Regions from separate parts of the Sinorhizobium chiapasense genome, predicted to be linked through region 1. Evidence: riboswitches for the same ligand, from Rfam matches in the RefSeq annotation. Region 1 holds a riboswitch; each other region holds the start of a gene.

Region 1 (10,341 bases):
CTCGAACTTGCGGGCAAGGATATTGCCGAGGCGAAGATCGTCGCATCCGGCGCTGGCGCGGCCGCCCTCGCCTGCCTAAACCTTCTCGTTACGCTCGGTGCAAAGCGCGAAAACATCTGGGTCCACGATATCGAGGGTCTGGTCTACAAGGGTCGTGAAGCGCTGATGGACCAGTGGAAGTCCGTCTATGCGCAGGACAGCGACAAGCGCGTGCTTGCCGACAGCATCGGCGGCGCCGATGTCTTCCTCGGGCTTTCGGCCGCGGGCGTGCTCAAGCCCGAACTGCTTGCCCAGATGGCCGAGAAGCCGCTGATCATGGCGCTCGCCAACCCCACTCCCGAGATCATGCCGGAGGTTGCCCGCGCGGCGCGCCCCGACGCCATGATCTGCACTGGACGATCCGATTTCCCGAACCAGGTCAACAACGTTCTCTGCTTCCCGCACATCTTCCGTGGCGCGCTGGATTGCGGCGCACGCACGATCAACGAAGAAATGAAGATGGCGGCGGTGCGGGCAATTGCCGGACTTGCGCGCGAGGAGCCGTCGGATGTCGCCGCCCGCGCCTACTCGGGCGAAACGCCGGTCTTCGGGCCCGACTACCTCATCCCCTCGCCGTTCGACCAGCGGCTGATCCTCCGCATCGCTCCGGCCGTGGCGAAGGCGGCGGCCGAAAGTGGCGTCGCGAACCGTCCCATTCAGGATTTCGACGCCTATCTCGATAAGCTGAACCGCTTCGTCTTCCGTTCTGGCTTCATCATGAAGCCGGTCTTCGCGGCAGCCAAGAACGCCGCAAAGAATCGCGTCATCTTTGCTGAAGGAGAAGACGAACGGGTGCTGCGCGCCGCTCAGGTGCTGCTGGAGGAAGGCACCGCCAATCCCATCCTGATCGGCCGCCCTCAGATCATCGAGACGCGTCTGCGGCGCTATGGTCTCCGGATCCGCCCGGATGTGGATTTCGAGGTCGTGAATCCTGAAGGCGACCCGCGCTACCGCGACTACGTCGACGACTATTTCGCGCTCGTCGGCCGCCGCGGCGTCATTCCTGAAGCGGCGCGTACCATCGTGCGCACGAACACGACGGTGATCGGCGCTCTTGCGGTCAAGCGCGGCGAAGCGGATGCGCTGATCTGCGGCGTCGAAGGACGCTACAGCAAGCACCTGCGCGATGTTTCGCAGATCATCGGCAAGCGTGCAGGCGTTCTCGATTTCTCGGCGCTGAGCCTGCTCATCTCGCAGCGCGGTGCGACCTTCTTCACCGACACCTATGTGAGCTACAATCCGAGCGCCGAGGAGATTGCGCAGACGACCGTGATGGCGGCCGGAGAAATCCGCCGCTTCGGCATCACGCCGCGTGCGGCACTCGTGTCGCATTCGAATTTCGGTTCGCGCGACTCCGAAAGCGCTTCGAAAATGCGCGCGGCGCTGCAACTCGTGCGTGACCTTGCCCCCGACCTCGAAGTCGACGGTGAAATGCACGGCGACTCGGCGATCTCCGAAATCCTGCGTCAGCGTGTGATGCCGGACAGCGCCCTGAACGGCGAAGCCAACCTGCTGGTATTCCCCAATCTGGATGCAGCCAACATTACGCTCGGTGTGGTCAAGACCATGACGGACAGCCTCCATGTCGGGCCGATCCTTCTGGGCTCCGCCCTGCCCGCACACATTCTTTCGCCGTCGGTCACATCGCGCGGCGTTGTCAACATGGCTGCTCTTGCCGTCGTGGAGGCAAGCCATCCGGTGTAACGGATTGACACATGTCGGGCCGCCGACCCGCAGGGCCCGACGTTTACCCCGATCAAAATTCAACCATGAATTTAGAAAGGGCAATAGTTTGCAGCGTTTACGAAATATTGCACTAGACAAAGCATGCCCCCATTACCATGCTTATCTAGGGGCAAGACTCGGTGTTGGGCATGACGGATCAACAGGCTGTCCTCGATCTATTGGACATTGTGGAGTACGGGGGCTGCGCTGAACCCGAGCAATTCTTCGCGTTGATGCGCCGCACTTTCAAGATCGCACATCTGCTATACCTGGAAGCGGAGCCCCTTGCCGACGGCCTGAAGGTCTGCCGTTTGCACCATACGTTCGGCGCCTATGCAGCCGAGATCTATCGCGCGAGAGCTCTCCACCGCATCGACCCCATCCTGCGGCTTGCGCTCGGTGGCGTGAGACCTGTCGAGTGGACGACCGCCCGCCGACGCTTTCCGGAGTGCGAACCGCTCTTTCATGCAGCGGAGGAGATCGGGCTTTCGACAGAAGGCGTTGCGCTGCCGCTGCCGTCACCTGCCGGACGCATGGCGCTTCTCGCCATCAACGCCAACATGTCGCCTGCGGAATGGTCCATCTACCGGCGTTGCCATTTGCGCGACTTCCAGCTGGCCGCCAATCTCTTCCACGCATCGATGTTGGAACATGCGGCCACGGCCGGCGCGATCGATGAGCGCGACATGAGGCTGACAGGCCGCGAAACCGAGGTGCTGACCTGGTCGGCGGCCGGCAAGAGTTACTGGGAAATCGCCACGATCCTCGGCATTTCCGAGCGCACGGTCCGCTTCTTCATGACCAATGCGCGCCGCAAGTTGAATGTCGTCTCCAATACGCAAGCCGTGGCGCAGGCGGTTCGTCACGCTCTGATCCCCACCATCTGACGGGTCAAATTAACCATTACCGTCGCCCCTCCGACAAAAGCCCCGCAAATTTAGTAGGAAAAAATCGGCTTTTGAACTGTCACTACCGACAGTTACATCTGTCATTTGAGCCTGACAGCATCGCCCCATATCGCGCAATAACGATGGAGCGAAAGATGATCAGGATTGTGAACGGTAACGCTCGCGGACGGCACCCGCAGGCCATCGACGAAATGTTCCGGCTGCGCAAGCGCGTGTTCCACGACTTCCTGAAGTGGGACGTGAAGACGGACGGCGAGTGGGAAATCGACCACTACGACAAGGCGAACCCGCTCTATGTAATGTCGTACTCGCCGGATACCGGAAAATTACGCGGATCGCTGCGGCTCCTGCCGACCCTCGGACCGAACATGCTGGACGATACGTTTCCGATCCTGCTCGGCGACAACCCTGAGATCCGCAGCGCCTCCGTCTGGGAATCGAGCCGGTTCTGCATCGATCCGGACATTTCGCAGGATCGCGCATCGAACCAGGTAACGGTCGCGGCCGCGGAACTCATGTGTGGTGTGGGTGAACTGGGCCTTGCCTCGGGCATCAGCCACATCGTCACGGTTACCGACGTCTTCCTGGAAAGAATGTTCCGTCGGATGGGTTGCCCCGGGGAACGCATCGCCGACCCGCACCGCATCGGCTCCGTCTACGCCGTGGCAGTGGCGTGGGAAGTGACGCGGGAACTGCTCGAAACGATGAAGCAGGTCGCCGCGATCGAGGGCACCGTGCTCGAGCGCCCGATGTCGCTCGAAACAGCACGGGCCGCCTGATCGGCTTCGCCGGACCGCTGTTGCGGTCCGGCTTCTTCTCTCTTGCTGCGGTTGGCTTGTTAACGCAAACTCTCCCTTGACGTTGCGCTGTTATGACAGCGTCTTATGATATGGGAAACAGGAGTTGGCGGCGCGGATATCCTTGAATGACGTTCGCGCGCGATTGCAGGAAGAGACGAGAGCCAGTGTCCCGGAGTGTCGTATCCTGGAACTTGAAACATGCGGCGGTCGCCCTGCTTCCGATGCTGTTGGCGATGCCTGACGTGGCGTCGGCCTCGACCGTTTGCGAACGTCTGAATGCACGCCTGACTGACCTTTCCGCGGTCGTGAGCCCGACCGCCAATCTGCGCGATTTCACGGGCGCCGTCTCCCGCCAGAACATCGAGCTCCGCCGGGCCAAGAACGAGCGACGCCGGATGGAATGCAGCACCGGCAGCGTCGTCGTCATTGGTGGCGACAACGACGATGCATGCGCGGCGCTCGATGAGACCATCGCCAGCATGGAGGTCAACCTTCAAAGGCTCAAGGCGCATCGCCGCTCGTTGATATCGGGCGACACCGGCGGCACCCGTCGGCGCATTCTCGCGGCGCTGGAATTGAACGGCTGCCATGACGAGGCCAGCGACGCTCCGGATCCAATCGAGGAGCAGGACGAGTTCGCCAGCGCGGCAGTCGACGAACCCGAGATCCATCGCAACATCCTCAGGGATCTTCCGCCGGATGGCGAGGATTATCCGCTGCTGAGTGACGACAGCGACATGCAGGATTTTCCGCTGCTTCACGAGGAACCGATTGGCAGCCTTAGGACAATGTGCGTGCGCACCTGCGACGGGGCCTTTTTCCCGATCTCGTCAAATGCGACGCCATCCGACTTTGCCCGTGATGCCGAGCTTTGCGAGGCACGCTGCCCTGGTGCGCAGACGGAACTCTATTACCATGTCCTCGAGACGGAAGAGACCGACCAGATGGTTTCCGCCTCGACCGGAAGGCCTTATACCGAGCTGCCAACGGCATTTGCCTACCGGGCGCGTGGCGTCGGTGCGCCTGGGGTCTGCGGCTGCCGGATTCCGAATGGAGCGGCTACACAAAATGCCGACAAGGCGACGGCCGGGAGCGAGCCGTCTGTCATCATGATCAATGGCGACCGGCAGCCGGCTGCGGAATCAGCGCAAGCAAAGCCCGTGCGGGAGAGGCCCTACGACCCGGCGAACAGTAAGGTCCGTGTCGTGGGCCCAACATTCCTGCCGCAAGAGAAAAGCGCGATTGATCTGAAGAATCCGCTCGGTCCGGGTTACCAGCCGATCCAGGGCAATTGACCGGTGCCGCGGCGACTCGACCGACCAATCCGCCACCCCATGCTCTCAAAGCGGTTCAGATATTGCGTTTATCGTATTGAATTCAGGGTCTGTTCGGTTTTGGTGTGCCCCACGCTTCCTCGAAGACAAGGTCCTCGAGCGGCAGGCGCTGACGCCATCCTTTAACCGCGAGTTCCGGCTGCTGATAGAGCCGGTCGACAAATCCGAGGCAAAGCCACGCTATGATTTCGATGTGGTTAGGTATGCCAAGGATCGACTTGATCTCCGGCTCGTGGAAAATACTGACCCAGCCGACGCCGACACCTTCCGCGCGCGCGGCGAGCCACAAGTTCTGAACCGCGCACACGGTCGAATAGACGTCCATCTGCGGATTGTGCGTCCGTCCGAGCACCACCGCTCCACCGCGCGTGCGATCGCAGGTGACGCAAATGCTGAGCGGTGCCTTGCGAATGCCTTCAAGTTTCAGCGAGCGGTATTGCGCCTGTCTCTCGCCGGAAAACATCAGCGCGGCTTCCTTGTTGGCGCGCACGAACGCCTTCCAGACCTGCTCTCGCGTCTCCTTCTGGCGGACGAGCACGAAATTCCAAGGCTGCATGAAACCGACCGACGGCGCCTGGTGGGCGGCACCAAGCAGACGGGCAATGAGTTCGTCCGGCAGCGGATCGGGAAGGAATTCGTCGCGTACGTCGCGGCGTGTTTCAATGGCGCGGTAGACGGCGGCACGCTCGTCCGGCGAAAAGGCTCCGGCCGCCGTCAGGCAGCCGCTCAGGTCAGGCAGCATCGTTCGATCCCCAACAATGCACAACCTCCCGCCGTCCGCGCGGGGCCGGTCTATCTTGCCAGGCCGGTCTTCTGACTCTGGATCATCCAGCCGCGCCGCCTTCCCAAATCACTTCAAGATTCAGTGGCAATATCCTGAGAAAAATTCAGGACCTATCTTCGCGCGACCGTCCCCATCACAGCGTTGGGCACGTTCCGGGCTTGCACCGGATTCCCGATTCTCCCGCCGTGGCGGGCACCTGACGACCGCATATGGGCACAGCCGCCGGCGAAAGGCAAGCCGAGCCGAACGGCTCGCCTTACCCGGGGACCTCGCGCCGCATGTCGAGTTTGCGTCAGAGCGGCGCCGCCGGATGGGGAGAGCCGTCGTAGGCGCCCCAGATCGATTGGTCGAAGCAGATCACCGAACCGGTCATCAGGCCGGATTCCGCCGAGGAGAGATAGGCGCAGGCACGCGCGACCTCGACCGGATCGACAAGGCGGCCGAAAGGCTGGTTCGCTGCAACCTTCTCCAGCCAGTCCGAGGGTGCGTCATGGAATTCGCGCTGGATGCGATCCTCTCCCTCCGATGCCATCCAGCCGATGTTAAGGCCGTTGACACGGATGCGGTTGCGCAGAAGCGCGTAGGCCGTGTTCTTGGTCAGGGTCTCCAGCGCGCCTTTCGACGCACAATAAGCGGCGATGAAGGGCTGGCCCGCCTTGGCCGACATCGACCCGATATTGACGATTGTGCCCTCGATCTTCTCGCGCCGCATCACCTTCACCGTTTCCTGCATGAGGAAGAAGGGCGCGCGGACGTTGACCGCAAACATGCGGTCGAAGAGTTCCGGCTTGGTGTCGAGGATCGTGCCACGGTCGGTAATGGCAGCGGCATTGACCAATGCGTCCACCCGACCGAACTCCCTGTCGCAAGCCGCGACAACCTCGCGGGCATCCTCGACCCGCTCGAGATCGGCCGCCACGTAGACCACCTTGGTACCGGTCGTCTTGCTGATCTCGGCTGCTTTTGCCGTTCCTTTGGGAGCATTGCGCCCGCAGATGACGATACCGGTTGCACCGCGCTCGGCAAAAAGCGCGGCGATCGTCGCACCGAGCCCTTGCGTGCCGCCGGTAACGATCGCAATCTTGCCGTCGAGACGGCCATAATCCGTGCTCATGAATCTCCTCCTAGGACTGTTGCGTTTCCAAGTTCCCGCACTCGAAGCGTCGGGAACATCGCTCGGTTGCGTTCCTCAGCTTCTCTTTTTCTCGGCTTGCGCGGCCAGTGCCTCCACGAAGGTCTCCGTCTCCGAATCCGATGCAAGCGCTTCATACATCAGCTGTGCCTGCGTTTTCGGCGCCAGGCCGCCCAGCGGCGGGTCGCGATCGAGATTGGTCGGGAACGAATAGCCTTCGGCGCAGGAAGCAATCGCGTTGGCAATCTCGCCGGCCGAGAGCGTTCCGTCCTTAGCAAAGGCTCTCAGGACCGGATAGAGGACGGCGGACATTCGCACGCGATCGACCGTTTCCATCGCGCGTCCGAAGGCGGAGGAGACCTGGAGGAGATTGGCGACACGCTTGATGTGCACCGAGCGGTTGGTCCCGGCCGCATGGAAGAGCGCCGGATTGAAAAACACCGCATCGCCCTTTTCAAGCGGAAGCTGGACGTGGTTCTCGTCGAAGTATGCTCTGAACTCCGGCTTTTTCAGCGCGAGATAGCCGGGCACATAGCTCTGGCTGTAGGGCAGGAACAAGGTCGGCCCGCTTTCGAGCGGCATGTCGCAATGGGCAACGGCGCCTTGCAGCGTCAGGACGGGAGAGAGCTTGTGCACATGTGCCGGATATTGCTCGATGAGCTCCGACGTCTGGAAGCCGAGGTGGTAGTCCCGATGCGCCGACTGCGCCGCTCCGCCCGGATTGACGCGGTTGACCTGTGCCGTCATCTGGTAATTCGGCCCGAGCCAGGATTCGCTGACGAGCGCGACAACCGAGTTGCCATAGTAGGCCGCGAAATTATCAGGAGAGCGCAGACAATGCTTCTCCAGTGAATTCCAGATGCGGTCGTTGGCGCCGGGCTTGGCGAAATGGTCGCCGCCGCCACTGTTGGTGCGGTGTTGCTCCTCGATGATCTCGTCGAAGATGCGGCTTGCCTCGTCTATAACGCTCGCGTCGGCGAAGGCGCGCTTGAAGACGGCAACGCCCGGTCCTTCGGCAAGAACCTCGCAAATCTCCGCCAGAGCCGCGCGCCGGCCGTCATCCGTCCTGCAATCGGCAACAAGGCTGGCGCTGTCGTAGATCAGGACGTTCTTCTGGCAATCGGCCGCATGCGGATAGTCGGCCGGATTGGTGCGGCGCTCGACCTCGGCGCGGAAAGCCTCGATGCTGCAGGATTCCTCCGTCAGCCATACGCATTCGACGCGCCTCCTCGCCGTATTGCCGGTCTTCATCGGGTCTCCTCCTACTGCATGCTTCCTTAAATCGTAGCCGACTTGAGGATAGAAACATGCAGCAATTCAAAGTGCTACAGTGTCGTCGTCAAGACGCCTGAAGCCGCCGCGTTTTCGCGGTCGAGGTGATCACACGCTACAATCTGCCGGGCCACTGCAAAATTCCCCGAATCGCAGCTGATGCTGAAATGCGTAACACCGCCGGGACCGGCCGGCGGTGTCGATTCGCGATCGGCCCATGTTCGGTGCTGTGCCGATGCTGCCTCGCTCACGAACTGAATGAGATCGCTGTCTCCCGTCTCGCGCGCGAGTTCGCGGATGGAGCGCCCACCCGGACCGCGGAGCTTCACGTTTGCGCCATTCTGGACCAGAAACTCGGCCACGTCCCTGCGACCGTTGACGACAGCAAAAGCGAGTGGCGTCATCCAATCGTACTGCGTGTCGGGCTTGCCGCGACCGCGAAAATCGCCAAAGGCGACATCGAGTTGCTCCGGCCGCTCATCGAGCAACGATGCGATGCGGTCGAGCCCGCCGAAGACAATGGCCGCAAACAGGTCCAGCGGTTGCTCGGTCAGGAATCGGACCATCTCGTCCTTGCCATTATACTGCGCCCAGCCGATCGCCGGCGCATGGTGGTAGGGATCGCGGATCGTCGGATCAGCGCCCTCTTCGATCAATAATCTCGCCATGTCGATATGGCCGTGCAACGCGGCCTCATGCAGCGGCGTGCGCGAGGTGATGCGGTTGACGTCGAAACCAAGCGCCAGCACCAGTCGTACCTGTGCCCGTCGGTCTTCTCCCGCCGCTTCATGCATCAAAGCCGGGTGCGCTGCTTCAACCCGGGCGACCAGACCCGGATCGGCATCGACCAGTGCGCTTGCCGTCTCGCCATGCTCGTCGCCAATGGCGCGGACCAGGCGATCCACGTCCGAGAGTTCGACGCGGCGTGCGCCATGGTTGGTGAGGTAATCCGCAAGCGTATCGTCACCGCCGAGCTTTGCCCACTGGTACGGGCTCCGCCCGCCGACCGCGCGGTTCACATCCGCTCCATGCTGCATTAGGAGGCGAACGCGTTCCGGCATCCTCCTTTGAAGCGCCCAGGCAAGCTGATAGTCGAATACAGTCTTGCTGTTTTCGACGAGGCGGCCATCCTCACGCACGAGCCAATTGTTGCGATGGTTGGAATGCAAGGCATATTGCAACAGCATTTCGAGGCAGGAATTGTCCGGTTCGAACATCCGGTTGTAGAGCGCCTGACTGTCATTCGGGTCGGCGCCGGCATCGAGGAGAAGCTGGGCAAAGGCGAGGCAATCCGGATGCTCCGGCTGACGCTCCTTACCGGCCTCGCCCTCACCAAAGACCCCCGTCAACGCGGTGAAACGATATTGGCCTCCGTCGAGCCAGAACGCGTTGGAGTTTGCGCCGCGCGCAATCAGCCGGCGGCCCGCCGCCAATGTCGAGCGGCCGGGAACACGGGCATAAGCGGCATAGAGCAAGGGTTCCCAATCGAAGGGGCCGCCCCTCGCCTCGACCAGTCTCGGGTCTCGGACGATCCATTCGTCTATTGCCTGCGCATCGCCGAGCGCCGAGGCGACATGAATACTTTCCCCGGCGATCTCGGGATGCGCCTCGAGCAGGTCCAAAGCCTGTGCGAAGCGCTTTGGATCCGCAGGGACATCGGCAAAATAGGAAACCGTCGCAAGCGAGAGAAAGCGATTGGCAATCTGCTCCCGCGATGCCTCGCCCGCCCGGCCGCTTTCGATATGGGACTTCATTCTGGTCCAGCTTGAAAAGCCGAACTCCCGGGCGAGCACGAGTTGCACTTCCTGCAGGCCGATAGCGGCGGGATTGTTGAAATACGGCTTCGCTCGCGCAAAAGCAGCGGGATCGCCCGCCTTGAGCGCCTTCAGAAGGGCCTTCGCCTGCTTACGGGATGGTTTCGAGATTGGCGTTCGCGGAAAGATCGCGGGTGATCATGAAAGACCTCCTTTCATTCACGTCCGGTATCCGCGCCCACAGACTGAAAAGAGGTGTGGCAACTTTGCGTAGGTAGACAGGTGGGCTTCGCCCTTCCCGCGGATCGGATGCGCCCTGCGAACAAGGCAACCGCTATCATGCGTGCACTGCCCTGTCCAGCATCCCCGATACGTCGCCCACGCGACGCAATTACTCCGGCTGATATCGCACGAATGCAAATGCCTCGCCCGTCGGCGACCAGTTCGGGACATTCATCGTCCCCTGCCCGCCGAAGAGCTCGAACAGCACGCGCGCATTGCCGCCCTCCGGGTCCATAAGGCGAAGCCTGACGTCGAGGTCGCGCGGGTGATCGAAGACGTCGCCATCGTAAGAGAGCACCAGCAGGTGCCGG
Region 2 (10,341 bases), on a different replicon from region 1:
TCGCAGCCCGGGCAGATCCTGGCGCGACGCCTCCGAACCGCGCGGAGGCAGCATGACCGCCTTCACCGTCGACCTCCCGCGGATCGGCGAAAGCCGCCATTCCCCACGCTCTGCCGTACTCTTGCAGCGCTTCGGCCGAGCTTTGTGGATCGCTCCGGTCCTTCTCGCGTTGGCCGTCACGACACTTTATCCGACCGTCTTCCTGTTGGCGCTCGCCGTGAGCAAAAGCACGCTCGGAAAACCATTCCGCGGCTTTGTCGGCATCAAGCATTTCGCAACGACCCTGCAGGATCCAGTCTTTCTTTCAGCGATCGGAAAGAGCATTGCCTATGCACTTTCGACATCACTGCTGCAGCTCGCGCTCGGGTTCCTGATCGCGCTTCTCTTCACCTCTCTTCTGAAGGCGGGCCGCTTCCTGACGAGCGTCGTGCTTCTTCCACTAATGACGCCGCCGGTCATGGTAGGCGTCGCCTGGAAGCTCATCCTCGCGCCGGCCGGTGGGCTCTTGAATGGCACTCTGATCAGTTATGGGCTTATTTCCCAGCCGATCTCCTTTCTCGGCGATCCGATACTGGCCTGGCTGGCGATCGCCGTCGCCGATCTCTGGCAGTGGACGCCCTTCATCGTCATTCTCTGCTTTGCCGCACTTTCGACAATCCCGGACGGGGTTCACGAGGCGGCGTTGGTCGACGGCGCGAATAGCTGGCAGCGCTTCTGGCACATCACGCTTCCACTCGTCGCCGCGCCACTCTCGTCGATCTATCTGCTGAAGCTCATCCTGTCGTTCAAGCTCTTCGACCTCGTCTACATCCTCACCTTCGGCGGGCCGGGCTTCGCGACGACATCGGCCGGATTTTCGATCTACCGGCGGGCAATCGAGCAGTTCGATGTCGGCCGTGCGGCGGCCGAGACGATCGTCTACGGTCTGGTCATCGGGTTGGCGACGCTCCCGGTCGTCCGCCTCCATCAGCGTTTCGAGAGGCGAGAGATATGAGGCTTGCCGGACGACATCTCTGGCTGGGCCTGGCGACGGCGCCGATCGTCGGCTTCTTCGCCCTGCCCATCCTTTATCTCGTCGCCGTATCCCTGAAAACGAAGGACGATGTGCTGGACGGCCATTTCTTTCCAACGGCGCCGACATTGGCCAACTGGCCGACAGCCTTCGAAGCGGCCAATGTCGTCGGCTTCATCCTGAACTCGGTGGTCGTGTCGCTACTTGCGGGACTGCTCACGATCGTGTTGGGGCTGCCCTCGGCCTATGCGGTCCTGCGGCTCAAGATCGGCGGCAAATGGCTCTCGGATGTGACGCTATCGAGCTACATGGCACCGCCGATCGTGGCGCTCATCCCGCTCTTCTTCCTGCTGAAGGCGACCGGGCTGCTCGACACGCGCGCGGGGCTGGTCCTCATCTACGGCTTCGCCAACGTGCCAGTCGCCTTCTGGCTGCTGACGCCGTTCCTGCGCCGGATACCGGTCGAGATCGAAGAGGCGGCTGCGATGGACGGCGCCGGACCGCTTCGCACGCTTCTGCAGATCGTCGTGCCGATCATTGCGCCCGGGATCGTGGCGACCTTCATCATCGTCACGGTGCTGTCTTACAACGAACTCCTCTTCGCCTCCGCCTTCACCTTCTCTGATGCCACGAGGACATTGCCGGTCGGGATTTCGCTTTTCCAGGGTGACAGGCTGGTGAATTTCGGCCAGATGGCGGCGGCCTCCTTGGCGGGCATCGCCCCGGTCTACCTGATCGCGCTCTTCATGCAGCGCTACCTGGTCAGCGGGCTTGCGCATGGCGCCGTGAAATAGGGCAAAAAGCGGAATGCCTCCGCGACCCCTCGCGTTGCCCTCGGCCTGTGCGATGTTGCGTCTCAAGATTGGCGGAATTCGGCCTGCCAGCCTGTCGCGTCGACAGGACGCGACGCGACGAGGGTGAAGCGGCGATAGAATCGTGTCCGGAGCCTGTTCCTGAGGTCGGCGGTCTTTCGTCGGGCGACGGCGATCTGCCGATGTGAGGGAAAGTGGATATCGTTAAAGCCCGCGGCTTCCACCAGCGGCCCGAGACGCGCAGCGGTCAGTCCCTCGCTGAAGGGCAGCCGCGTCATGATGTTGGCATGTTTCTCACTCATGGCGCCGTCGTAAAAGGGGTCGTGTCCGATGAACGGCTATGCAGCGGACGGCGAAACTCGCAAGTCGCCCCACGTGCGTCGGCTTCGTCCAGTCGCCATCGAAGACCAGCAGCTTCCCACCGGGTTTTATCACTCGGAACCAGTCAGCAAGCGCCTGTTCCGGCTCCGTCAGCGTCCAGACCAGATGCCGGCAGATCACAGCGTCATAGGTCTCGTCCGGCTCCATGGTGCGCTCGGCATCGGCGAGGATGAAGCGCACACACCGGTTGCCGGCATGCTTGGCACGGGCGACCCCAAGCATGGCTTCCGAAAAGTCGAGCGCCGTCACGTCGTGGCCCAGCGAGAGCAGCACGTTCGTCACCTCGCCGGTGCCGCAGGCGAGCTCCAGGACCCTCTTCGGTTCCGGGCCGATTGCGTCGCGCACCGCTGTGGCCCAGGCTTCGAGCTCCGGCCCCGGCGCGATGCGATGGCCGAAAGCCAGTGAAGGTCGCCGAGCGCTTCGACCAGTATGCCCGGATGTCTTCCTTGAGGTCATGGTTGCGCATGTCCATCAGGCTCCCATGGCTGAAAGGTCTTCGAGCCGCACGGCCTTGATCCGCGCCGGCGAACGTCTTGTCAGGAAGCGGATGTGGCAGATGCCCTCGCCATCCTGCTCGATCTCGACGTCAACGCCGAAGACCTCGCGGATGCGGTCTTCGGTAAGGACGTCTTGCGGCCGACCGAGCGCAACGAGCCGACCGGCCTGCATCACCGCGATCCGGTCGCAGAACATGGCAGCGTGGTTGAGATCGTGAAGCGCCGCCACGACCGTCAACGCCTGGCGATGGACCAAGTCAAGGAGGCTTATCTGATGACCGATGTCGAGATGGTTGGTCGGCTCGTCAAGCAGCAGGATTTCCGGCTCCTGTGCAAATGCTCGTGCGATATGCAGGCGCTGACGCTCTCCGCCGGAAAGCGTATGCCAGAGCCGTCCCGCCAGATGGGCCATGTCGACATTTTGAAGCGCCGCCTCGACGATCCGGTCGTCGTCTGGCGACGACGGAGACAATGCGCCGAGATAGGGTGTTCGGCCGAGCTCGACTGCCTGGCGCGCGGTGATCCGTTCGCCCGTCTCGGCCTGTTGCTCGACAAGGGCCAGACGCTGCGCGATCGCACGACGGCCGAGGCTGCCGATCGGCGCCCCGTCGAGAAGCACCGCACCAGACTTTGGCCTGCGGATGGCGGCCAGCAGGGACATGAGGCTCGTTTTGCCAGATCCATTGGGGCCGATGATGCCGAGGAATTCGCCCCGCTGTACAGTCAGCGAAACACCTTTCAGGATCTCCGCTCCGCCGGCGGACCATGAGACATCATCGGCCGAAAGCGTCATCCGCGGGCCCTCCTTTGTCCGAGAATGAGCGCGAAGGCCGGAGCCCCGACGAGCGCTGTGATGACGCCGATTGGCAGCACCTGGCCAGCGATTAGCGTGCGCGACAGAATGTCGGCCACAATCATGAAGACGGCCCCGATCAGAGCGGCGGCCGGAAGCAGCGCGCCGTGGCGCACGCCGACCAGCATGCGGGCGGCATGGGGAATGACGAGCCCGACGAAGCCGATGGAGCCGACGATGGACACCATCACCGCGGTCATCATGGCGGAAACGCCGACGAGCACGACGTAGGTGCGGCGAACCAAAATACCGAGCGAGGCGGCCGACTCCGAACCGAAGGTAAAGGCGTCGAGAGCCCGCGAATGCCAAAGGCAGACTGCCAAGCCGACGACTGATGCCGGAACGGCCAGCCAGGCGTCCGGCCAACGTACGCCTGAAAGATTTCCTAGCAGCCAGAACATGATGCCGCGCGCCTGCTCCGCGGTCGCGGCCTTGGTGACGATGAAGGAGGTGAGCGCGTTGAAGAGCTGCGACCCCGCGACGCCAGCAAGGATGATCGCTGCCGTGCCCCGCCCCGCCCTCACCGCCAGCACGCTGACCAGCACGAATGCGACGATCGCACCGAAGAAGGCGCCGAGCGGCAGGGTGAGCATGCCGGCACCGACGCCGAGGATCGCGACGCTGACGGCACCGGTCGAGGCGCCGGCGGAGATACCTAGGATATATGGATCGGCCAACGGATTGCGCAGCAGCGATTGCAGAACGGCGCCGGAGAGCGCCAGCGCCGCCCCACAAGACGCGGCGACGACCGCGCGACTGAGGCGATAGCTCCAGATGATGCCTTCGTCGATCGGCTCGAGCGGATAGCCGGCATTCCACAACCTGTTCGCAACAGTCTGCGCCACGGTCTTAAGCGGAATAGCCGTCTCACCGATGGCCGCTCCCATCCAGAGCGCGATCAGAAGAATGGCGAGCGCGGCAAAAGCCGCGCCCGTCCGTCCGAGCGATGTCGATGTCCGGCTCACTTGGCGAGCCCGGCTTCGGCGATCGCGTCAGCCAGCGCTTCGATGCCGTCGACCGTGCGGATCGTCGGGTTCATCGCCTGCGCATCCATGTCGAAGACATAGCCGTTCTTGACGGCCGACATCAGGCTGGCGACCGAATCGGCCTTCAGGAATTCGAGTTTGGCTTCCAGACTGTCGAGCGGATAGCGACGGCGCTCCATGGACCCGGCGACGATCACCGTCGGGTCCGCCTTGGCGATGGTTTCCCAACCAACCGTCGGCCATTCGTCGTCCGTCTTGATGATGTTGTCGATGCCGAGCGCCGACATGATGTAGCCCGGCGCACCATTCTTTCCGGCGACGTAAGGATCGGCATCGGCGGCGCTCGAAAACCAGAACACGGCCGAGAGCTTGCCGTTCGCGGAAGCAGCCTTCGCCCGGGCGGCTTCTTCACGCTTCTTCAGGGTCGCCACGACCTCGTCGCCCTTATCCTGCACATCGTAGATCTGAGCCAGTTCGCGGATCTCCTGGTAGACGCGGTCCATCGTGAAGCCCTGGTGGCGCGCGCCGTCGCTGGCGGCGGAGTTTTCCTTGCCCACGCAGTCGGACGGCGAGGTGTAGACCGGGATGCCGAGTTCCTCGAGCTGCTCCGGTTTGGCGACCACGCCTTCCGGCCCGATCTGCCACTGGAACTGCACGGCGACGATGTCGGGCTTCTTGGCGAGCACGCTCTCGAAGCTCGGGTCGTTGTCGGCAAGCCGGTCGATTTTGGCGTTGACCTCCTCGTAGCCCCTCAGCACTGGACCGACCCAGAGCGCGGTGCCGACGACCCTGTCGGCGAGGCCGAGCAGATAAAGGATTTCGGTGCTGCTCTGGCCGATGGAGACGGTCTTTGTCGGCGCCTTCTGGAAAGTGACCTTACGGCCGCAGTTTTCGAGCGTCAGCGGATAGTTGGTCTCGGCTGCCTGCGCCTTACCGGCGAGGGCAACTGGCGCGAGCGCTGCGAAGAGGAAAACCGCACGCAACGACGGCTTGAGAAAAGATGTCATGTACTATCCCCGAATACGGATTGGAAAACCGCGCAAGGCGGCGTGACGATCGGAAGGCGTCAGGCCGTCCGCGAGATCGAACAGTCGTCAGGATACGGGAAAGGCGGCGTCGGTCTGCGCCGCGAGGCGCTTGTGATCTTCATTCAAGGCTCCTGTTCCGGGCATCCCCGCCCGTGACGATGGATCGATATCTGACGGCAGGTCTCCTGGCTCGCGGATATCTGCCGGTCCATCTGCCTTCCCGTGCGGCTCGCACAGTGGCATGGCGCGTCGGCGCCACTAGGATGGACGGCAATCCGCTTACAGTTGCGGGGGCAGCCACGGTCTTGGTCCCTCCTGGGGTCTTCCGCACCGTGTTCCCTATTAATCCCCTCCACCTCCTGGGTAGGGGAACCGTCCCATCCAGATAACGGAGAGGCATTCGCTCCGTCAAGTAGACTGCGACGCCCTGTCGTCGCTCGTGATCAACCGACGGTCCCATCAAACGTCTTATCCTCAAGGCTGATCACCCGCGCCGATATGTTCTCCGCAATGTCGCGGTCGAATTTTCAGACCGGCCCCGTTGCAGAAGCCGAGAACGCATACGCGATGTCGTCTTTCGCGACGTCCTTCATGGCCTTGTGGATCGAGATCTGCATGGTGTCTGCCTGGTGCATCACCAGGATCACCGTTTCCTTCGGCGGGCAGCCCGGCAGATGGCAGGAAAGCTCATTCACCGATACGACCGCCTCGTCGGCCAGATTCAGCACCTCGCGTGCCCAGGCCTTGATCGTCCGGGTTTTGCCGACAATGCCGGGGGTGCCCCGCGTCAGCGGATTGACGAAAGCGTCGTTCATGCCGACCTCCGCGACTTCTTTGCCGAACGCGGCGCCAGCACCGCGAAAAGGTCGCGGATCGACTTCTCCGGCATGTCCTGGCCGATGAGAACGACGCGGCTGCGCCGGTCGTCGTCCGGCCATGTTTCGAGGCGCTGAGGCGGATAGAGCCGGTTCTGGACCGCATGGGCGATCAGCGGCCGATCCGGATCGTCGGTCAGGGCGAACAGGCCCTTCAGCCGCAGGAGCCCAGAGTCGATATTGCTGGTGACGATGTGGAGAAAGGTTTCGACGGACTGCGGCGACAAGGCTACGTCGTGCACCAGGCTGATTGCCTCGATCTCGTCCCCATGCCGGTTCGGGTGATGCGCATGAGCCGGATGTCGGGTAAGCGTCTCCATCGCGAGCCATCCCGGTACATCCTCGGCCTTGCCGGAAATGGAATAGGTGCGATCGCCGAACAGAGCGTGGAGGTCAAATCCAGTCTCATGGCGATCATGGTAGCAAGCCGCCGGATTGAGTTCGTTCAGCTCCGCAGCCCAATCATGCGGACCAGCCGCAAGGTCGGTTTTCGTCAGAACGACATGATCGGCAAAGGCAAGCTGCTTCCAGCCTTCGAGGAAACTGTCGAGGGTTGCGCGACCGTTCATTACGTCGAACACCGTGACGACGCCAGCGAGATAGAAATGACGCGCGACGACATGGTCCCGCAATCCCATGGCCGGCGCGCCGCCCGGAATAAGGCTGTTGATGATGGGAGCCGGATCCGCGAGTCCGGTGGTCTCGATGACCACGCGCGAAACCGAGGGAACCTCCCCTCGCATCCGTGCCTCATGCATTTCGTAGAGGGAGATGCGAATATCGCTGGTCGCCGTGCAGCAGATGCAGCCGGTCGTGGTCTGGAAGTAGGTTTCGGATCCGGTGCGCACGAGGCTGTGATCGATAGCGACCGAACCGAACTCGTTGACGATGACGGTTGTCCCCGCCATCCGGGGATCGGCAAGCACGTCGTTGAGCAGCGTGGTCTTGCCGGAGCCGAGAAATCCCGTCAGCAATGTCACGGGAACGGGATCGTAGAGTCCCTTCATGTCATCCTCCACGATACCACGCACCGCCTTGCGCCGCTTGAACAGGCCACCCATCATGTCTCGATCACATCCGCTTCGTTTGCAGGATTTGGAACAGAGCCTGCCCGGCCCGTGGCCGGGCAGGTTCGGCTGGAGTCAGCTTCCGAGGATTGCGGTCTTCATCGTGTTCACGTTGTGCCGGAACATGTCGATGTAGGTGGATGCCGGACCGTCCGGGCCGGAAAGCGCGTCGGAGTAGAGCGTCCCGCCAATCTTGAGACCGGTCTCCCTGGCGATTTGCTCGACGAGGCGCGGATTGGTGATGTTCTCGACGAAGATTGCCGACGCCTTGTCCTCTTTCACCTGATCGACGAGCTTGGCAACATCGGCGGCGGATGCTTCCGCTTCGGTCGAAACGCCCTCCGGTGCGATAAACTTCAGGCCGTATTCACGCTCGAAATAGCCGAAGGCATCGTGGGAGGTGATGATCGTGCGTTTGCCTTCCGGAATGGATGCGATTGCCGCCTTCACCTCGCTCTGCAATTCGTCAAGCTTCGCAAGATAGGCTTCTGCATTCGCCGTATAAGTCGCGCAGCCGGCCTTGTCGGCCGTGCAGAAAGCGTCGGCGATGTTCTTCACATAGATCTCGGCGTTGTGGATCGATTGCCAGGCGTGCGGGTCGAACTCGCCATGATGGTGGTGGTCGTCGTTGTCATGTTCATGTCCAGTGTCGCCCTCTGCCTTGTCCACGGCCTCATGGTCATGATCGTGCTCACCCTCGGCCCCCTTCTCACCCTCGTGATGGTGATGCTCTTCGGCAGACTTCAGCGGCTCGATACCCTTGCTCACCTCGACAGCGGGCGCCTTGGTGCGGCTCGTCTCGATGAGCCGCGACATGAAGCCTTCGAACTCCAAGCCGTTTACAAGGATGACATCCGCCTGCTCCAGCGAAGCGGCATCTGCCGGTCGAGGTTCGTAGACATGCGCGTCGCCGTCGACCGGCACCAGCGTCGAGAAATCGACCCGATCACCCCCAACGTTCTTCGCGAAATCCGCGATGATGGAAAAACTCGCAATGACTTTCAACTCGGCGGCGGACGCGGTCGAGGCGAGGCCACCAAGCGTCAGCAGGCTGGCATAGGTTGCGAAGCGCAAGGTCCTGAACATGGAGATCTCCTTCTGTTGATCAGGCTGTTTTATGGCGAGCGGAGACGAGGAGGCTTGAAAGCACTCCGCGGCGGCCAACCAGTGCGGAGAAGAGGTAGAAGGCTCCGGCGATGAAGATGATCGCCGGGCCGGAAGGCATCGACGCATGGTAGGAAAGAATGAGACCGCCGACCGAGGATGCGACGGCCATGGCGACTGCGATGAGGCAGAGGCTGCGAACGTTGTTCGACCAGAAGCGCGCCGCCACCGCGGGCAGCATCATCAAGCCGACCGACAGCAGCGTGCCAAGAGCCTGGAACCCGCCGACAAGATTGAGCACGACGAGCACGAGGAACAGGAGATGAACCGGGCCGCCGATCCGGCTCACCGACCGAAGGAAAAGTGGGTCCATGCATTCGGCAACGAGCGCGCGCCAGAAGACAAGAAGAACGACATAAGTGAAAGCAGCGATCGCAACGATGAGGGTCAATGCTGCATCGTTGAGGGCCAAAACAGAGCCGAACAGGACATGCATCAGATCGACGCTCGACCCGCGCCAGGAGACAATCAGAACGCCGACGGCGAGCGAGATCAGGTAGAAGGCGGCCATCGAGGCGTCCTCCTTCTGGATCGTGAACCGCGACACGACGCCGGAGCCGAGCGCGACCAGAAGGCCAACTGCAAGGCCGCCCGCCGTCATCGGAATGATCTCGAGACCGAAAAACAGGAAGCCAAGCGCCGCACCCGGAAGAATGGCGTGCGACATCGCGTCCCCCGTGAGACTCATGCGCCGCAGCATCAGGAAGACACCGACCGGCGCACAGCTCACCGACAGGACCACGGCCCCGAAGAGCGCACGCTGCATGAAGCCATATTGCAGGAAGGGGCCGACAAGATATTCAAACACGGGCGGCGACCTTCTTCTCATGCAAGGCCGAAGCCTCGCTGTGACGGGTATGTTCGGCAGCCGGCAATTGCTCATCGCACCAACCCGCCTTCTCATCCCACGCTTCCTGAAATCCCCTTGCCCGCAGGAGATTCTCAGGCGTCAGGACGTCCACGGTCGCTCCCCAAGCTACCAGCTTCCGTGCGAGCAATATTGTGGTCGGGATGTGCTCACGTACGAGCGCATGATCGTGCAGCACGCACAGCACCGTCCGCCCTTCGGCAACCCAGCCTTTGATCAGTATGACGAGGTCGGAAATTGTCCGGGCATCGACGGCGTTGAAGGGCTCGTCCAGCAGGATGAGATCGGCATCCTGCAGCATAGTGCGGGCAAAGAGCGCCCGTTGCATCTGTCCGCCTGAAAGGCTGTCGAGCGGCCGGGCCTCGAAACCGCTCAATCCGACGGCGGCCAGGCATTCCGACAGGGCGGACCTGTCGCTCCGAGTCAGGCGCCCGAGCAGCCCGCGCCTCTGCCAGAAGCCGAGGGATACCAGGTCCGCCACACGGGCCGGAAAGCTACGATCGAGTTCTGAGAGCTGTGGAAGATAAGCAAGACGGCCGAAGTGCGAGGCGCAGGTACCGCTGATCGGCCTCAGGATACCGGCGATCCCCTTCATCAGCGTCGACTTGCCCGAGCCGTTGGCGCCCACGATCGCCGTCAGGGTGCCGCGTTCAACGACGCCACTTAGGTGGTGGATAGCCGCGTGGCCCTGATAGCCGAGTGTGAGATTTTTGAATTCCAGGCAGATGTCGCTCATCGCGTCCTCGGGGATTGACAGCGACTGCATAGGTAATGTTATTACGTTCGTCAAACGAAATG
Region 3 (10,341 bases), 940 kb from region 1:
GACGTCGCCCTCGACCTTGCGCAGAGCGTCAAGCTGCCGTTGCCGCTCAACGGTCTCGTCGACCAGCTCATGAAGTCCATGAACAGGGAACGAATGCAGAGCCTGCTTAGCTGAATCCAGTCACCCTCATCCAGAGCTCGGAGGAGAGCCGGGTGAGGGCGAACCAACCGTGGGAGGAGAGCATGAAAAATCTATTGAAGACAGTTTTTGCAGCGGGGTTGGGCCTCATTGCCGGTGCCCTGTCGCCGGCAAGGGCAGACGAAGCCCTGACCACGGTGAATGTCGCCTATGACGGCTTCACCATGACGAGCGCGCCGATCCAGTACACGCTTGCCAAGGGCCTGTTCAAGAAACACGGCCTCGACGTCAACCTCGTCTATGTCGAGGGCGGCTCGGTGCTCACCCAGGCACTCGTCGGCGGCTCGATCGATATCGCCCAGAACGGCTACACCCCGTCGATCTCGGCAGCCGTTGCCGGCGCCGATGTCGTCATCATCGGCAGCATGGCCAACAAACTGCCGTTCCAGCTTGTCGTCGATGCCTCGATCCAGAGTGCCGATCAGCTGCGCGGCAAGAGCATCGCCATCAGCAAGTTCGGATCCTCGACCGACACCGCCCTCAAGTTTGCGCTGAAGTCCCTCGGCCTCGAGGCAACGGATGTCAACATTCTCCAACTCGGCGGCGAGGGAACGCGGGCGGCTGCCTATGAAAGCCATCAGGTCCAGGGGCTGATGTCGCAATATCCGCGCACCCAGGAAATAGTCGATGCCGGATCGAAGATGCTCGTCGATGTGACAGAGATCGTCAAGGATTACCCGAACACCGCCTATGTGACGTCGCGGAACTACCTTTCCGGACATCCCGATGTCGTGAAGCGCTTCTTCATGGCGATGGGCGAGGGCCTGCACGGTTTCCGTGCCAATCCGCAGGACGCGATGGAGGTGACGGCGTCGTTCCTGAAGCTTGAGAAGGGACCGTCGGTCGAACAGGCGTTCCGCTTCTATTCGGAGAAGGTGTACCCGCAGGATCTGCGCCCCTCGATGCCGGGTGTGGCGGCCGTCCTGGCGGAGTTTTCGAAAACGCTGCCGGCTGCGGCCTCGGTGAAGCCGGAATCGATAGTCGACACAAGCACGCTCGATGCGCTTGACAGCGAAGGCTTCTTCAAGGCGCTCGACTGAAACTGCGGACAAGGCGGGAGGAGACACCCATGTTGCAGGCAACGCCGGTCAAGCTGAAGGCCGATAGCGTCAAACTGAATTATTACAATGATCGCACCAAGCGCGATCTGAGCGTACTCGACGGCATCGACTTCAGCGTCAACGAGGGTGAACTCGTCAGCATCGTCGGCCCGAGCGGCTGCGGGAAATCGACCTTTCTCGCCGCCGTTGACGGCCTCGTCTCGATCGACGGCGGCAGGATCCTCATCGACGAGCGGGAGGTGACCAAACCGGGGCCGGATCGCGGCCTCGTCTTCCAGCAGGATTCACTGTTTCCGTGGCGCACCGTCCAGCGCAACGTCGCCTACGGCCTGGAGATCCAGAAGATCTTGAGCAAGCAGGAGATCGCCGCCCGTGCACGCAAGTTCGTCGAACTCGTCGGGCTCGCCGGCTTCGAGGACAGTTATCCGAGCGAACTGTCGGGCGGCATGCGCCAGCGCGTCAACATCGCGAGGGCGCTCGCCGTCGATCCGGAACTGCTGCTGCTCGACGAACCCTTCGCCGCGCTCGACGCGCAGACGCGTGAATTCATGCAGTTCGAACTGCTGCGCATTCTCGACCGGGCCCAGAAGACGGGCCTGTTCATTACCCACCAGATCGACGAGGCGATCTTCCTTTCCAATCGCGTCATCGTGTTTTCGGCGCGCCCGGCGAAGGTGAAGGAAATCGTCGAGATCGATCTGCCGAAGGAGCGCACGCTCGATCTGAAGCATACGCCGCGCTTCATGGAGATCTTTCGCCATATCTGGCGGCTGATCGAAGAAGAAAGTGCCCGCATGGGCCTTCTGCGCGTGCATTAAGGGAGCGAGAGATGACGTCCGTTACCGAAGAACAAGAAGTCCCAAGACAGCGCAAGTCGGAATTCGCCGTCTACGATTTCCTGGTGCGCCATGAGAACGCCTTGCTCGGCGGCTTCACGATGATCGTGGCGCTCCTGCTCTGGGAGGGAGTCGTCCGCCTCGACCTGGTCAATCCGCTTTTCACCAGTTCACCGAGCCGGATCATTGCAACCGGCTATGCGATGTTCGCCGACGGCAGCATCTATCCGCACCTCGCCATCAGCGGACTGGAACTGATCGTCGGCTATGGGCTGGCGATCATCGTCGGCGTGCCGCTCGGCATCCTGATGGGCTGGTACCGTCGCTTCGACGCCGCGTTCGATCCGATCATTTCGGCGCTCTACGCGACGCCGCGCATTGCGCTGCTGCCGCTGATCATGATCTGGTTCGGCATCGGCCTCGGCTCGAAATTCGCGATCATCTTCCTGAGCGCCGTGTTCCCGATCCTCATCAATACGACCGCCGGCGTCCAGACCGTCGAGCGCGACTATATCAAGGTGGCTCGGTCCTTCGGCGCGAACGACAGGCAGATGTTCCTGACAGTTGCCTTCCCGGCGGCCGTTCCCTTTCTGTTGACAGGCCTGCGCCTCGGTCTCGGCCACGCGCTGATCGGCATCGTGGTGGGCGAGATGTACTCGGCACAGGCGGGCGTCGGCTATCTCATTTCCGTCGCCGGCGCCACATTCCAGACCGACCGGGTCATGTTCGGCATCATCCTGATTGCCGCGGCCGGCGTCGTTCTCACCAACATCCTCAGGATGATCGAGCGGCGCTTCGACCGCTGGCGGCCGGACAACAAGCTCTAATTTCCGGGCCGGTCCTGAGCGGCCGGCCAGATCACTCCACAGCAAAGAACGGTAGGACAGAATGAAACTGATCGATCAAGTAGCGGTCGTCACCGGCGCTGGCCGGAACATTGGCGAGGCCACGGCGAGGCTGTTAGCCAAGGAGGGCGCGAGCGTCGCCGTGACCGACATCGACGCCGAGCGTGCCGGACGTGTCGCGGAGGAGATCCGCGCGGCAGGCGGCACCGCCGAGGTGTTCCTCGCCAACGTTGCCGATGAGGAAGGGGTCATTTCGCTAGTCAAGGGCGTGACCGACCGCTTCGGCAAGGTCGATATCCTCGTCAACAACGTCGCCATCAGCGACAACAAGCACGTCCTCGACGTGACCAAGGACGAGTGGGATCGGGTAATCGCGGTGACGCTGACCGGCACGTTCCTGATGAGCAAATATTTCGCCCAGCAGATGGTGGCGCAGGGGCATGGCGGAAACATCGTCAATGTCGGCTCGACCTCGGGCTTCTACGGACGTCCGCGTGCCGTCGCCTACACGGCGGCCAAGGCGGGTGTCACCAACCTTTCGCGCTCGCTGGCGATCCAACTCGCCAAGCACAAGATCCGTGTCAACTGCGTCGTGCCGAACAAGATCGGTTCGCCGGTCGGCAAGGATACCTTCGATCCGACCCGGCCCGTCGTGAACTTGCGCGACCGGCCGGGTGTTCCGGACGATCTCGCCCGCGCCATCCTGTTCCTGGTCTCCGCCGATTCCGATTTCATCGACGGCACGACGCTTTTCGTCGACGGCGGTGTTTCCGCGCTCATGCCCGGCAGCGAATGAGGAGCCGAGGTCTTATCGGTCGAGTTCGGGATAGATCCGGTCGAGAAATCCCGGCCTGAGCTTTTCGCCGATCAGGCAGTCAGCGCCAGGAGTCGTGGCCGTGAGTTGCAGGGTGGGCGGCGGGGGCAGGCCGCTCACTTCAAGGATCAGTTTCTGGCGGATCGCGATCGCGAAATCCTCCGCTTCATGAACCGGCAACACGAAGGACCCCGGTCCGCCGATGACGCATTGCGCGTAGTACTGGTCGAGCGGTCCGGTCGAGACCGAGGGGCGGATCAGGATCGCAAGGCCGTTGATGATAATGCCGCGTGAGATGGCGCCGTCGCGGGCTGGCGTAACCGGCGGGCCGGTATTGTTCGGCCCGTCGCCCGAAATGTCGATCACTCGACGCGCGCCGGAAAAGGCGTTGGAATCGATCAGGTTCGTGCCGAACAGGATGGCATTGGAGATCGACGTGCCGCGGCGCGTGCCGATCGGCCTCGCCTCGACTTTCGCGGCGAAGGCCTCGGCGTCCTCGGAATTGTCGATGATCTGCCAAGAGACAACCGACTGCTCGTTCACCAGTCCCGCCCATTCGAAGTAGCCGATCGCGATACGCCCGAGCAGGCCGCCCCTGACTGCGTTGATGAAGTCCGGATGCCGCAATGCCTGCAGATAGCCGGACCGTTGCACCCGCGCCTCTTCCATGTCCATCGATCCGGACATGTCGACGGCCAGTACCAGTTCCACATCGACATCCGTCTGCGTGGCGGCCGATTGGACCGGACTCCCACTAAGGGCCAGGATCAATGCCAACGTGCTCAACATCGCATCAACCAGTTATTGCGTGGTCAGTTCGGGGCTGGATGCGGAACAATGTGTGAGGCGGTCTGCCGCACCCTGCGCTTCAAAAATCGATCACATCTGTGAGTTTGGATTTCATCACGCCAAAATCAAGGCATCGGGAAGAATGTAGCACAGGATTGGCGTTGCGCGACCGTTGCGAACGACTACCTCTACAATATTCGGTGATCGGCAATATCGTTGGGCACAAGGCGAACCCCAACGTTGTCCGATTTTGCCCTTGAAGGAATTCTATCGACGGGCGAAAGCATCGCTGCTTTCGACATGTCGGATATCGCTGGCGCAGCCGGCATGCGCGCTGCGCTTCAGACGGGACCTGGGATGCTTCAATCCACGTCGAATACGGACATCATGCGGATCGATCGCTTGCAACGCGCTGCCTTCGGCTATTTTCTCCGATATTGCGATGCCGGGACCGGTCTCGTTGCAGACACATCACGCGAGGGATCGCCATCGAGCATCGCCGCCACAGGCTTCGGGCTCGCCTGCCATCCGGTCGCGGTCGAGCGTGGCTGGATCAGCCGTCCAGAGGCTGCGCGTCGTGTGCTGAAAGTGTTGCGGTTTCTCGCGGCCAGCAGGCAGGCAAGCGATGCGCGCGCCACCGGCTATCGTGGCCTCTACTATCATTTTCTCGATATGCGCACCGGCGAGCGCAGCTGGAACTGCGAGCTTTCCACCATCGATAGTGCCTTGCTCTTTGCCGGCATGCTGACGGCCGCTGCCTATTTCTCGGAGCGCAGGCAGGACGAGATGGAGATCCGCAGCCTTTCCGAACGGCTCTTCGAGCGGGCGGACTGGGCATGGGCGCTCAATCGCGGCGACACGCTGACGATGGGGTGGCGGCCGCCGGGCCGCTTTCTCAGGCATCGCTGGCGCGGATATAGCGAGGCGCTGTTGCTCTATGTGCTGGCGCTTGCCGGGCCGCGCCATGCGATCGCGCCGGACAACTATGACGCTTTCACCGCGGCTCATGAGTGGTTGGCGATCGACGGCGCCCGGCATCTTCATGCGGGTGCGCTCTTCATTCATCTCTTTCCTCATGCCTGGATCGATTTTCGCGCCATTCGCGATGCGGCGATGCGCAAGGCGGCGAGTGACTACTTTGAGAACACCCGTCGGGCGATTGCGTTCCAGCGCACGCATGCGGAGGACAATGCCGGCGCCTTCGCCGGCTATTGCCGCGATCTCTGGGGCTTCAGCGCCTGCCATGCGCCGAAAGGTCGGTTGCGGCTGCGCGACGGCCGTTGGCAGCGGATGCTCGGCTACGCGGCGCGCGGCGCGCCTTTTGGTGTCGACGACGGGACCCTCGTGCCCTGGGCGGCGCTCGCCTGCCTGCCCTTCGAGCCGGAGGCCAGCCTTGGCGGCCTCGACCATCTGCTTTCCCGTTATCCGGCGCTGCTCAGCGATGACCGCCTTCCAGGTGGCTTCAATCCGAGCCTGCCGGGCGAGGGCGCCGAAGGTTGGGTGGACGACAGGGTGGTCGGACTTGACCAGGGCCTGTCCGTCATGATGATCGAGAACTGGAGAAGCGGTTTGCTTTGGGAGATCACGCGCAACATTCCCGCCTTTGGCCGCGGACTGCGGCGGGCCGGTTTCGAGGGCGGCTGGCTGTCGGCGGGCGGCCCACAAGTCTGAGCGCGACGGAGGCGGGATGGAAAATGCGCGGAAGCGGGAGATCCGGGACGCCGCGGGCGAAGGGGAGGCGCGGGCCGCCATCACCTGGCTCCAGGCCGAGTTTCCCGAGGTCGCATGCTCGCGGGCCCCGGACGAGGGCGTGCGGCTCCCGTCTGCATTCTGGGCCGAGGCATCGCCCGATGTGGAGACCTGTCTTGCCTATCAGGAGCGCTTCGGCGTGGGGATGGATGACAAGGTGCGGGCGGCACATCTCATCGCCTTCTATAGCCATCAGCTCAGCCTCGTGTCCGCCGCCATCTATCTCTGTAGCAGTCGTGTTCCGGACGTGACCGGGTTGCGCTTCGAGCGCTACGCGCGTCCGCTCGAGGCGGGCGCCGTCGACGCCGGACGTTTTCTTTTTTGCATGGGACTTAAGGAAGGCTCCGGCGGCGACCCCGAGGATGCCGAAAGGCTTTTCCACGATCTCTTTGTCGCTCATCTGAAGCCGGTCATCGCTCATCTGAAGCGGCGCTGCGGCCTGTCGCTGCGCGCGCAATGGCGGCTTGCGGCCGACAGCCTGGCAGGTGCCTTTCTCGAAATCGGACGACGGCGCGGAACGGAGGCGGAGGCGATCGCGCAGGCGTTAGCGATGGTCGAGCGCGCGGGCTCCCCGTTGCATTCCGAGGCGCTTTGCTACGAGAAGATCGAAGTCGCGGCCGCGGATGGGAAAGATCTTTCGCGGACCTACAGGATGCGCGGCGGGTGCTGCCTCTATTACCGCACCGACGGCGGCAGCTATTGCGACAGCTGCGTGTTGCTCGAGCCCGAGGCCCGACGCGAGCGACTGCGGGCGCATTTGATCGATACCGCCCGCGATCAAATAGGGTGAGTTTTTCGGCTCTTGTCCGCCTGCCGTCCCTCACCCCGCGAGCGGGGAGAGGGCCAGGGTGAGGGGCAGCAAAGATCAGAACGTGACCTAACGCACCTTGACGAACCGGTCGTTGATGAAGCCGGAAACCACCCCGAGCACGAGCCAGAAGGCAAGGGTGGTCGCAAGCGCCGCGACGGCGAATTCCGCGCCGAGGACGGCGGGCACGTTGCTGGAGATGTCGAGCGGCTGCGGCGCGCCATAGATCTGCGGTGCGGCGATGAGCGCGAGACCCACGATCTTGGCGACCAGTTCGCGACGCAGCGCCAGCAGATAGAGGCCGGCTGCCGAAAGCAGCACCGTCGCAGCCCACCAGACCTGCCGTTCACCGAGTTCGGCCGCCGGAAAGCCCGGCAGTTCGGGCGGAAGGCCGATCGCCGGCAGCAAGTGCACGGCGAGCCATCCGCAGGCGCCCCAGAGCGCCCCATTCGCGAGCGTGATCGGATAGCCGATCACAAGGCTGACGCCGGCAAGCAGCAGCGAAAATCCGGCGCCTGTCACGAGATTGGCGAGGAGCGTGCCGGAGAAACGGCTCAGGCCGAACATGATGCCGCCTTCCTCGTGCTCGCCCTCATGCTCATGCGCATAGGCCGGTGTAACCGGCGAGAGCGCGGAAAGCAGCGCGCCGGCGGGTGAAGTGCCGTTCAGCGACGAATGCTGGTCGTGGCCAGCGGCTGCGGGCTCCTGCGTTGCCGGCGCTTGGATCTCATATTCCTCGGCGTGCAGGATCAGCGGCACGACGCGCATTTCCTGTGCGGCGGTCATGAAGACGCCGGCAATCAGCCCGGCCACGATTGCGGCCAGAAGTGTTTTGACGATCATTGTCGAAATTCCTCAATCGGGCGCGCGGCCGCTCCGAAGCGCGGCGCGTCATTCAAGATGCGCCAACGCCATGCAGACGCCACAGCCGGCGCCATTTCCGGTTTCCGTGGATGCAAAACGCCAGCGGAGCATGCCGGAGCGCATGCCAAACGAGAACTGCGCCCGCGTGCTATGCGCCGGAGGAACGCTCCGCTCTTGTTCGAGATGGAACGCCTGCTGCATGTTTCCTTAAGTCGTAGCCGATTTAAGGATAAAAACATGCAGCAATTCAAAGTGCTACAGCGTCCTTTGCGCGTCCGATAAGACGCGCGGCGCTGTAAGGCGTTCCATGGCATCGATCAGTGGCAGGGGAAGCCGTAGGAGTGGCGGGTGTCGTGCGCCGTGTCGTGCAGAACGGCCGAATTCGCGAGGCCCGCACCGAAGACGAGGAAGGCGCCGATCAACAGGGCGGAGATGCCCGCGACCAGACGATCGTTAAGGGAGAGCGAAATGCTCGAAGCTGTAGACGTAGCCATGACAACCTCCGTGATGGCGTTGGGATGTTTCCCGGTTTGGGCACGATGCCCGCATCGCTTGGCAGGTTTCCTGGCTCACGGCGTCAGGTGGTTTTCACCAAGGATTTGCCTCGCCTTCCCAGGATCGAACCGCCCTCTCGCGGTTTTTCCCAGTGGCTTCTTCCGGATCGCTCCGGAACGGCAAATTCACGCCGCTCTACAGTCGCGGGGTCGGCCGTGATTGAGATGCCCAGTTTGGGTCCATCCGTCACGTTCCCGTTTACTCCCGGAACGCGTTCGCTTTCCGGGAACCAATCGATCCCCGATGATTAGGATCGGTCGCGGGCGATGTCAATTGAACTTGCGGCTTCTCACGCTGCATCCGCGACAAATTCACGAAGGATCATGTGCTCATAGGCCTTGACGATGCGGTCGCCTTCCGACCTGTCGACCGAGACCGCAAGTCGCATCGTGCAGTCGCCAAGATGCATCATGAGGAACGCGGCATCTTCGATCTTTTCGCGCGGCGCTTCCGGAACAACCCTCATCCAGGTGTCGGCAAGCAATCGCCCATTCAACCGGCTCTCGGCGAGCTCGATTTTACGCAGCGCCTTGTCCGCCTGCATCGCCGACCAGATGTCGCGCATCACAGGCTCGGCGAGAAACATGTCGTAGTAAGTGTCGAAGAGCGCCGAAAAGGCGCTGCGCAATTCGGCGGGCGTGGTGACCTTTGCGAACTCCGCAGCAATGCAGTCCCGGCAGGCGGCATTGTAGCGCTCGGCGAGGGTGCGCACGATCGCCGCCTTGTCCGGAAAGTACTGATAGAGTGACCCGATGGAGATGCCGGCCATCGCAGCGACGTCGCTCATGCGCATGGCGTCGCTTCCTTTTTCCTCGATCAGCCTGATGGCGCGGGAGAGGATATGCTCGACGCGCTCGCGACTGCGCTTCTGGCTTGGTGTACGGCGAAGGCTTGTTTCCTCTTCGGCTGATCCGATCGCCGGATTTGCTTCTCCAATCATGAGCACTCCTCACATTTTGCCTTGACTCTCAAAATACGAGGATTTATCACATTTGCAAACGTGAGGAATACTCATATTCATCGAACAGCAGTCGGGAGGATAAGATGTCAGAGAAATCGACCCTGGTTCTGGGTGGCGCCGGCAAGACCGGGCGGCGGATTGCGGCACGACTTTTGGCGAATGGTGTGCCGGTGCGTCTCGGGATGCGATCGGCGATGCCTCCGTTCGATTGGGCGAACGAGGCGACATGGGCCCCGGCTCTCGATGGCGTCGATCGGGTCTATGTGAGCTATCAGCCCGATCTGGCCGTTCCTGGCGCCGCGGATACGATCCGCGGCTTTTCTGTCCTCGCGGTGAAGAGCGGAGTGAAGCGGCTGGTCCTGTTGTCCGGTCGCGGCGAGGATGACGCGCAGGCCGCCGAGGCCGAACTGCGAGCCGCGGGCGCCGAATGGACGGTCTTGAGGGCGAGTTGGTTCTTCGAGAATTTCAGCGAAGGTTTCCTGACCGACGCAGTTCAGAGCGGCCTCGTCGCCCTGCCGCCGAAAGACGTTCGTGAGCCGTTCATCAGCGCCGAGGATATCGCCGACATCGCGGTTGCGGCGTTGACAGCGGACGGGCATCAGGGCCGCGTCTATGAATTGACTGGACCGCGGCTGATGACCTTTTCCGAAGCGGTCGCCGAGATCGGCGCCGCTACACGGCGCGATATTCGTTACCAGCCGATACCGGTTGAGGATTTCGCTGCGCAATTGCGCGCAGATGGCCTGCCGGATGACTACGTAGCGCTTGTCGTCTACCTCTTCACCTCCGTGCTCGACGGCCGCAATCAGCATCTCTCCGACGATGTCGAGCGGGTGCTCGGACGTAAGCCGCGCGATTTTGCCGATTATGCTCGGGACACGACAGCAGCCGGTGTCTGGAGCATGATGTGATGGTTGCCCT

What was found. A riboswitch is a leader RNA that binds a small molecule or an ion and turns the genes downstream of it on or off. The one in region 1 is predicted to bind cobalamin.
Region 2: another riboswitch for cobalamin. It lies ahead of RB548_RS22100 (ABC transporter substrate-binding protein); the one in region 1 lies ahead of bluB (5,6-dimethylbenzimidazole synthase).
Region 3: another riboswitch for cobalamin. It lies ahead of RB548_RS13050 (CbtB domain-containing protein); the one in region 1 lies ahead of bluB (5,6-dimethylbenzimidazole synthase).

What each region holds. Positions count from the first base shown of each region.
Region 1 is NZ_CP133148.1:1,752,548-1,762,888, forward strand. It holds gene RB548_RS08400 (NADP-dependent malic enzyme) at 1-1,743, shown strand, start outside; gene RB548_RS08405 (helix-turn-helix transcriptional regulator) at 1,914-2,651, shown strand; gene RB548_RS08410 (acyl-homoserine-lactone synthase) at 2,807-3,451, shown strand; gene RB548_RS08415 (DUF2865 domain-containing protein) at 3,598-4,767, shown strand; gene bluB (5,6-dimethylbenzimidazole synthase) at 4,850-5,548, opposite strand; cobalamin riboswitch at 5,593-5,805, opposite strand; gene RB548_RS08425 (SDR family oxidoreductase) at 5,883-6,704, opposite strand; gene RB548_RS08430 (phytanoyl-CoA dioxygenase family protein) at 6,780-7,973, opposite strand; gene RB548_RS08435 (ankyrin repeat domain-containing protein) at 8,048-9,787, opposite strand; gene RB548_RS08440 (TolB family protein) at 10,140-10,341, opposite strand, start outside.
Region 2 is NZ_CP133150.1:130,567-140,907, reverse strand. It holds gene RB548_RS22125 (carbohydrate ABC transporter permease) at 53-994, shown strand; gene RB548_RS22120 (carbohydrate ABC transporter permease) at 991-1,806, shown strand; partial or broken gene RB548_RS22115 (class I SAM-dependent methyltransferase) at 1,869-2,677, opposite strand; gene RB548_RS22110 (ABC transporter ATP-binding protein) at 2,677-3,495, opposite strand; gene RB548_RS22105 (FecCD family ABC transporter permease) at 3,492-4,442, opposite strand; gene RB548_RS22100 (ABC transporter substrate-binding protein) at 4,517-5,548, opposite strand; cobalamin riboswitch at 5,728-5,959, opposite strand; gene RB548_RS22095 (hypothetical protein) at 6,097-6,384, opposite strand; gene RB548_RS22090 (CobW family GTP-binding protein) at 6,381-7,505, opposite strand; gene aztC (zinc ABC transporter substrate-binding protein AztC) at 7,587-8,597, opposite strand; gene aztB (zinc ABC transporter permease AztB) at 8,617-9,504, opposite strand; gene aztA (zinc ABC transporter ATP-binding protein AztA) at 9,476-10,279, opposite strand.
Region 3 is NZ_CP133148.1:2,697,392-2,707,732, reverse strand. It holds gene RB548_RS13095 (NAD(P)-dependent oxidoreductase) at 1-114, shown strand, start outside; gene RB548_RS13090 (ABC transporter substrate-binding protein) at 183-1,178, shown strand; gene RB548_RS13085 (ABC transporter ATP-binding protein) at 1,208-2,017, shown strand; gene RB548_RS13080 (ABC transporter permease) at 2,029-2,862, shown strand; gene RB548_RS13075 (SDR family NAD(P)-dependent oxidoreductase) at 2,924-3,676, shown strand; gene RB548_RS13070 (DUF1194 domain-containing protein) at 3,689-4,483, opposite strand; gene RB548_RS13065 (glucoamylase family protein) at 4,841-6,154, shown strand; gene RB548_RS13060 (ferric iron reductase) at 6,171-7,022, shown strand; gene RB548_RS13055 (CbtA family protein) at 7,110-7,883, opposite strand; gene RB548_RS13050 (CbtB domain-containing protein) at 8,222-8,398, opposite strand; cobalamin riboswitch at 8,442-8,708, opposite strand; gene RB548_RS13045 (TetR/AcrR family transcriptional regulator) at 8,749-9,399, opposite strand; gene RB548_RS13040 (Rossmann-fold NAD(P)-binding domain-containing protein) at 9,504-10,331, shown strand; gene RB548_RS13035 (anthrone oxygenase family protein) at 10,331-10,341, shown strand, end outside.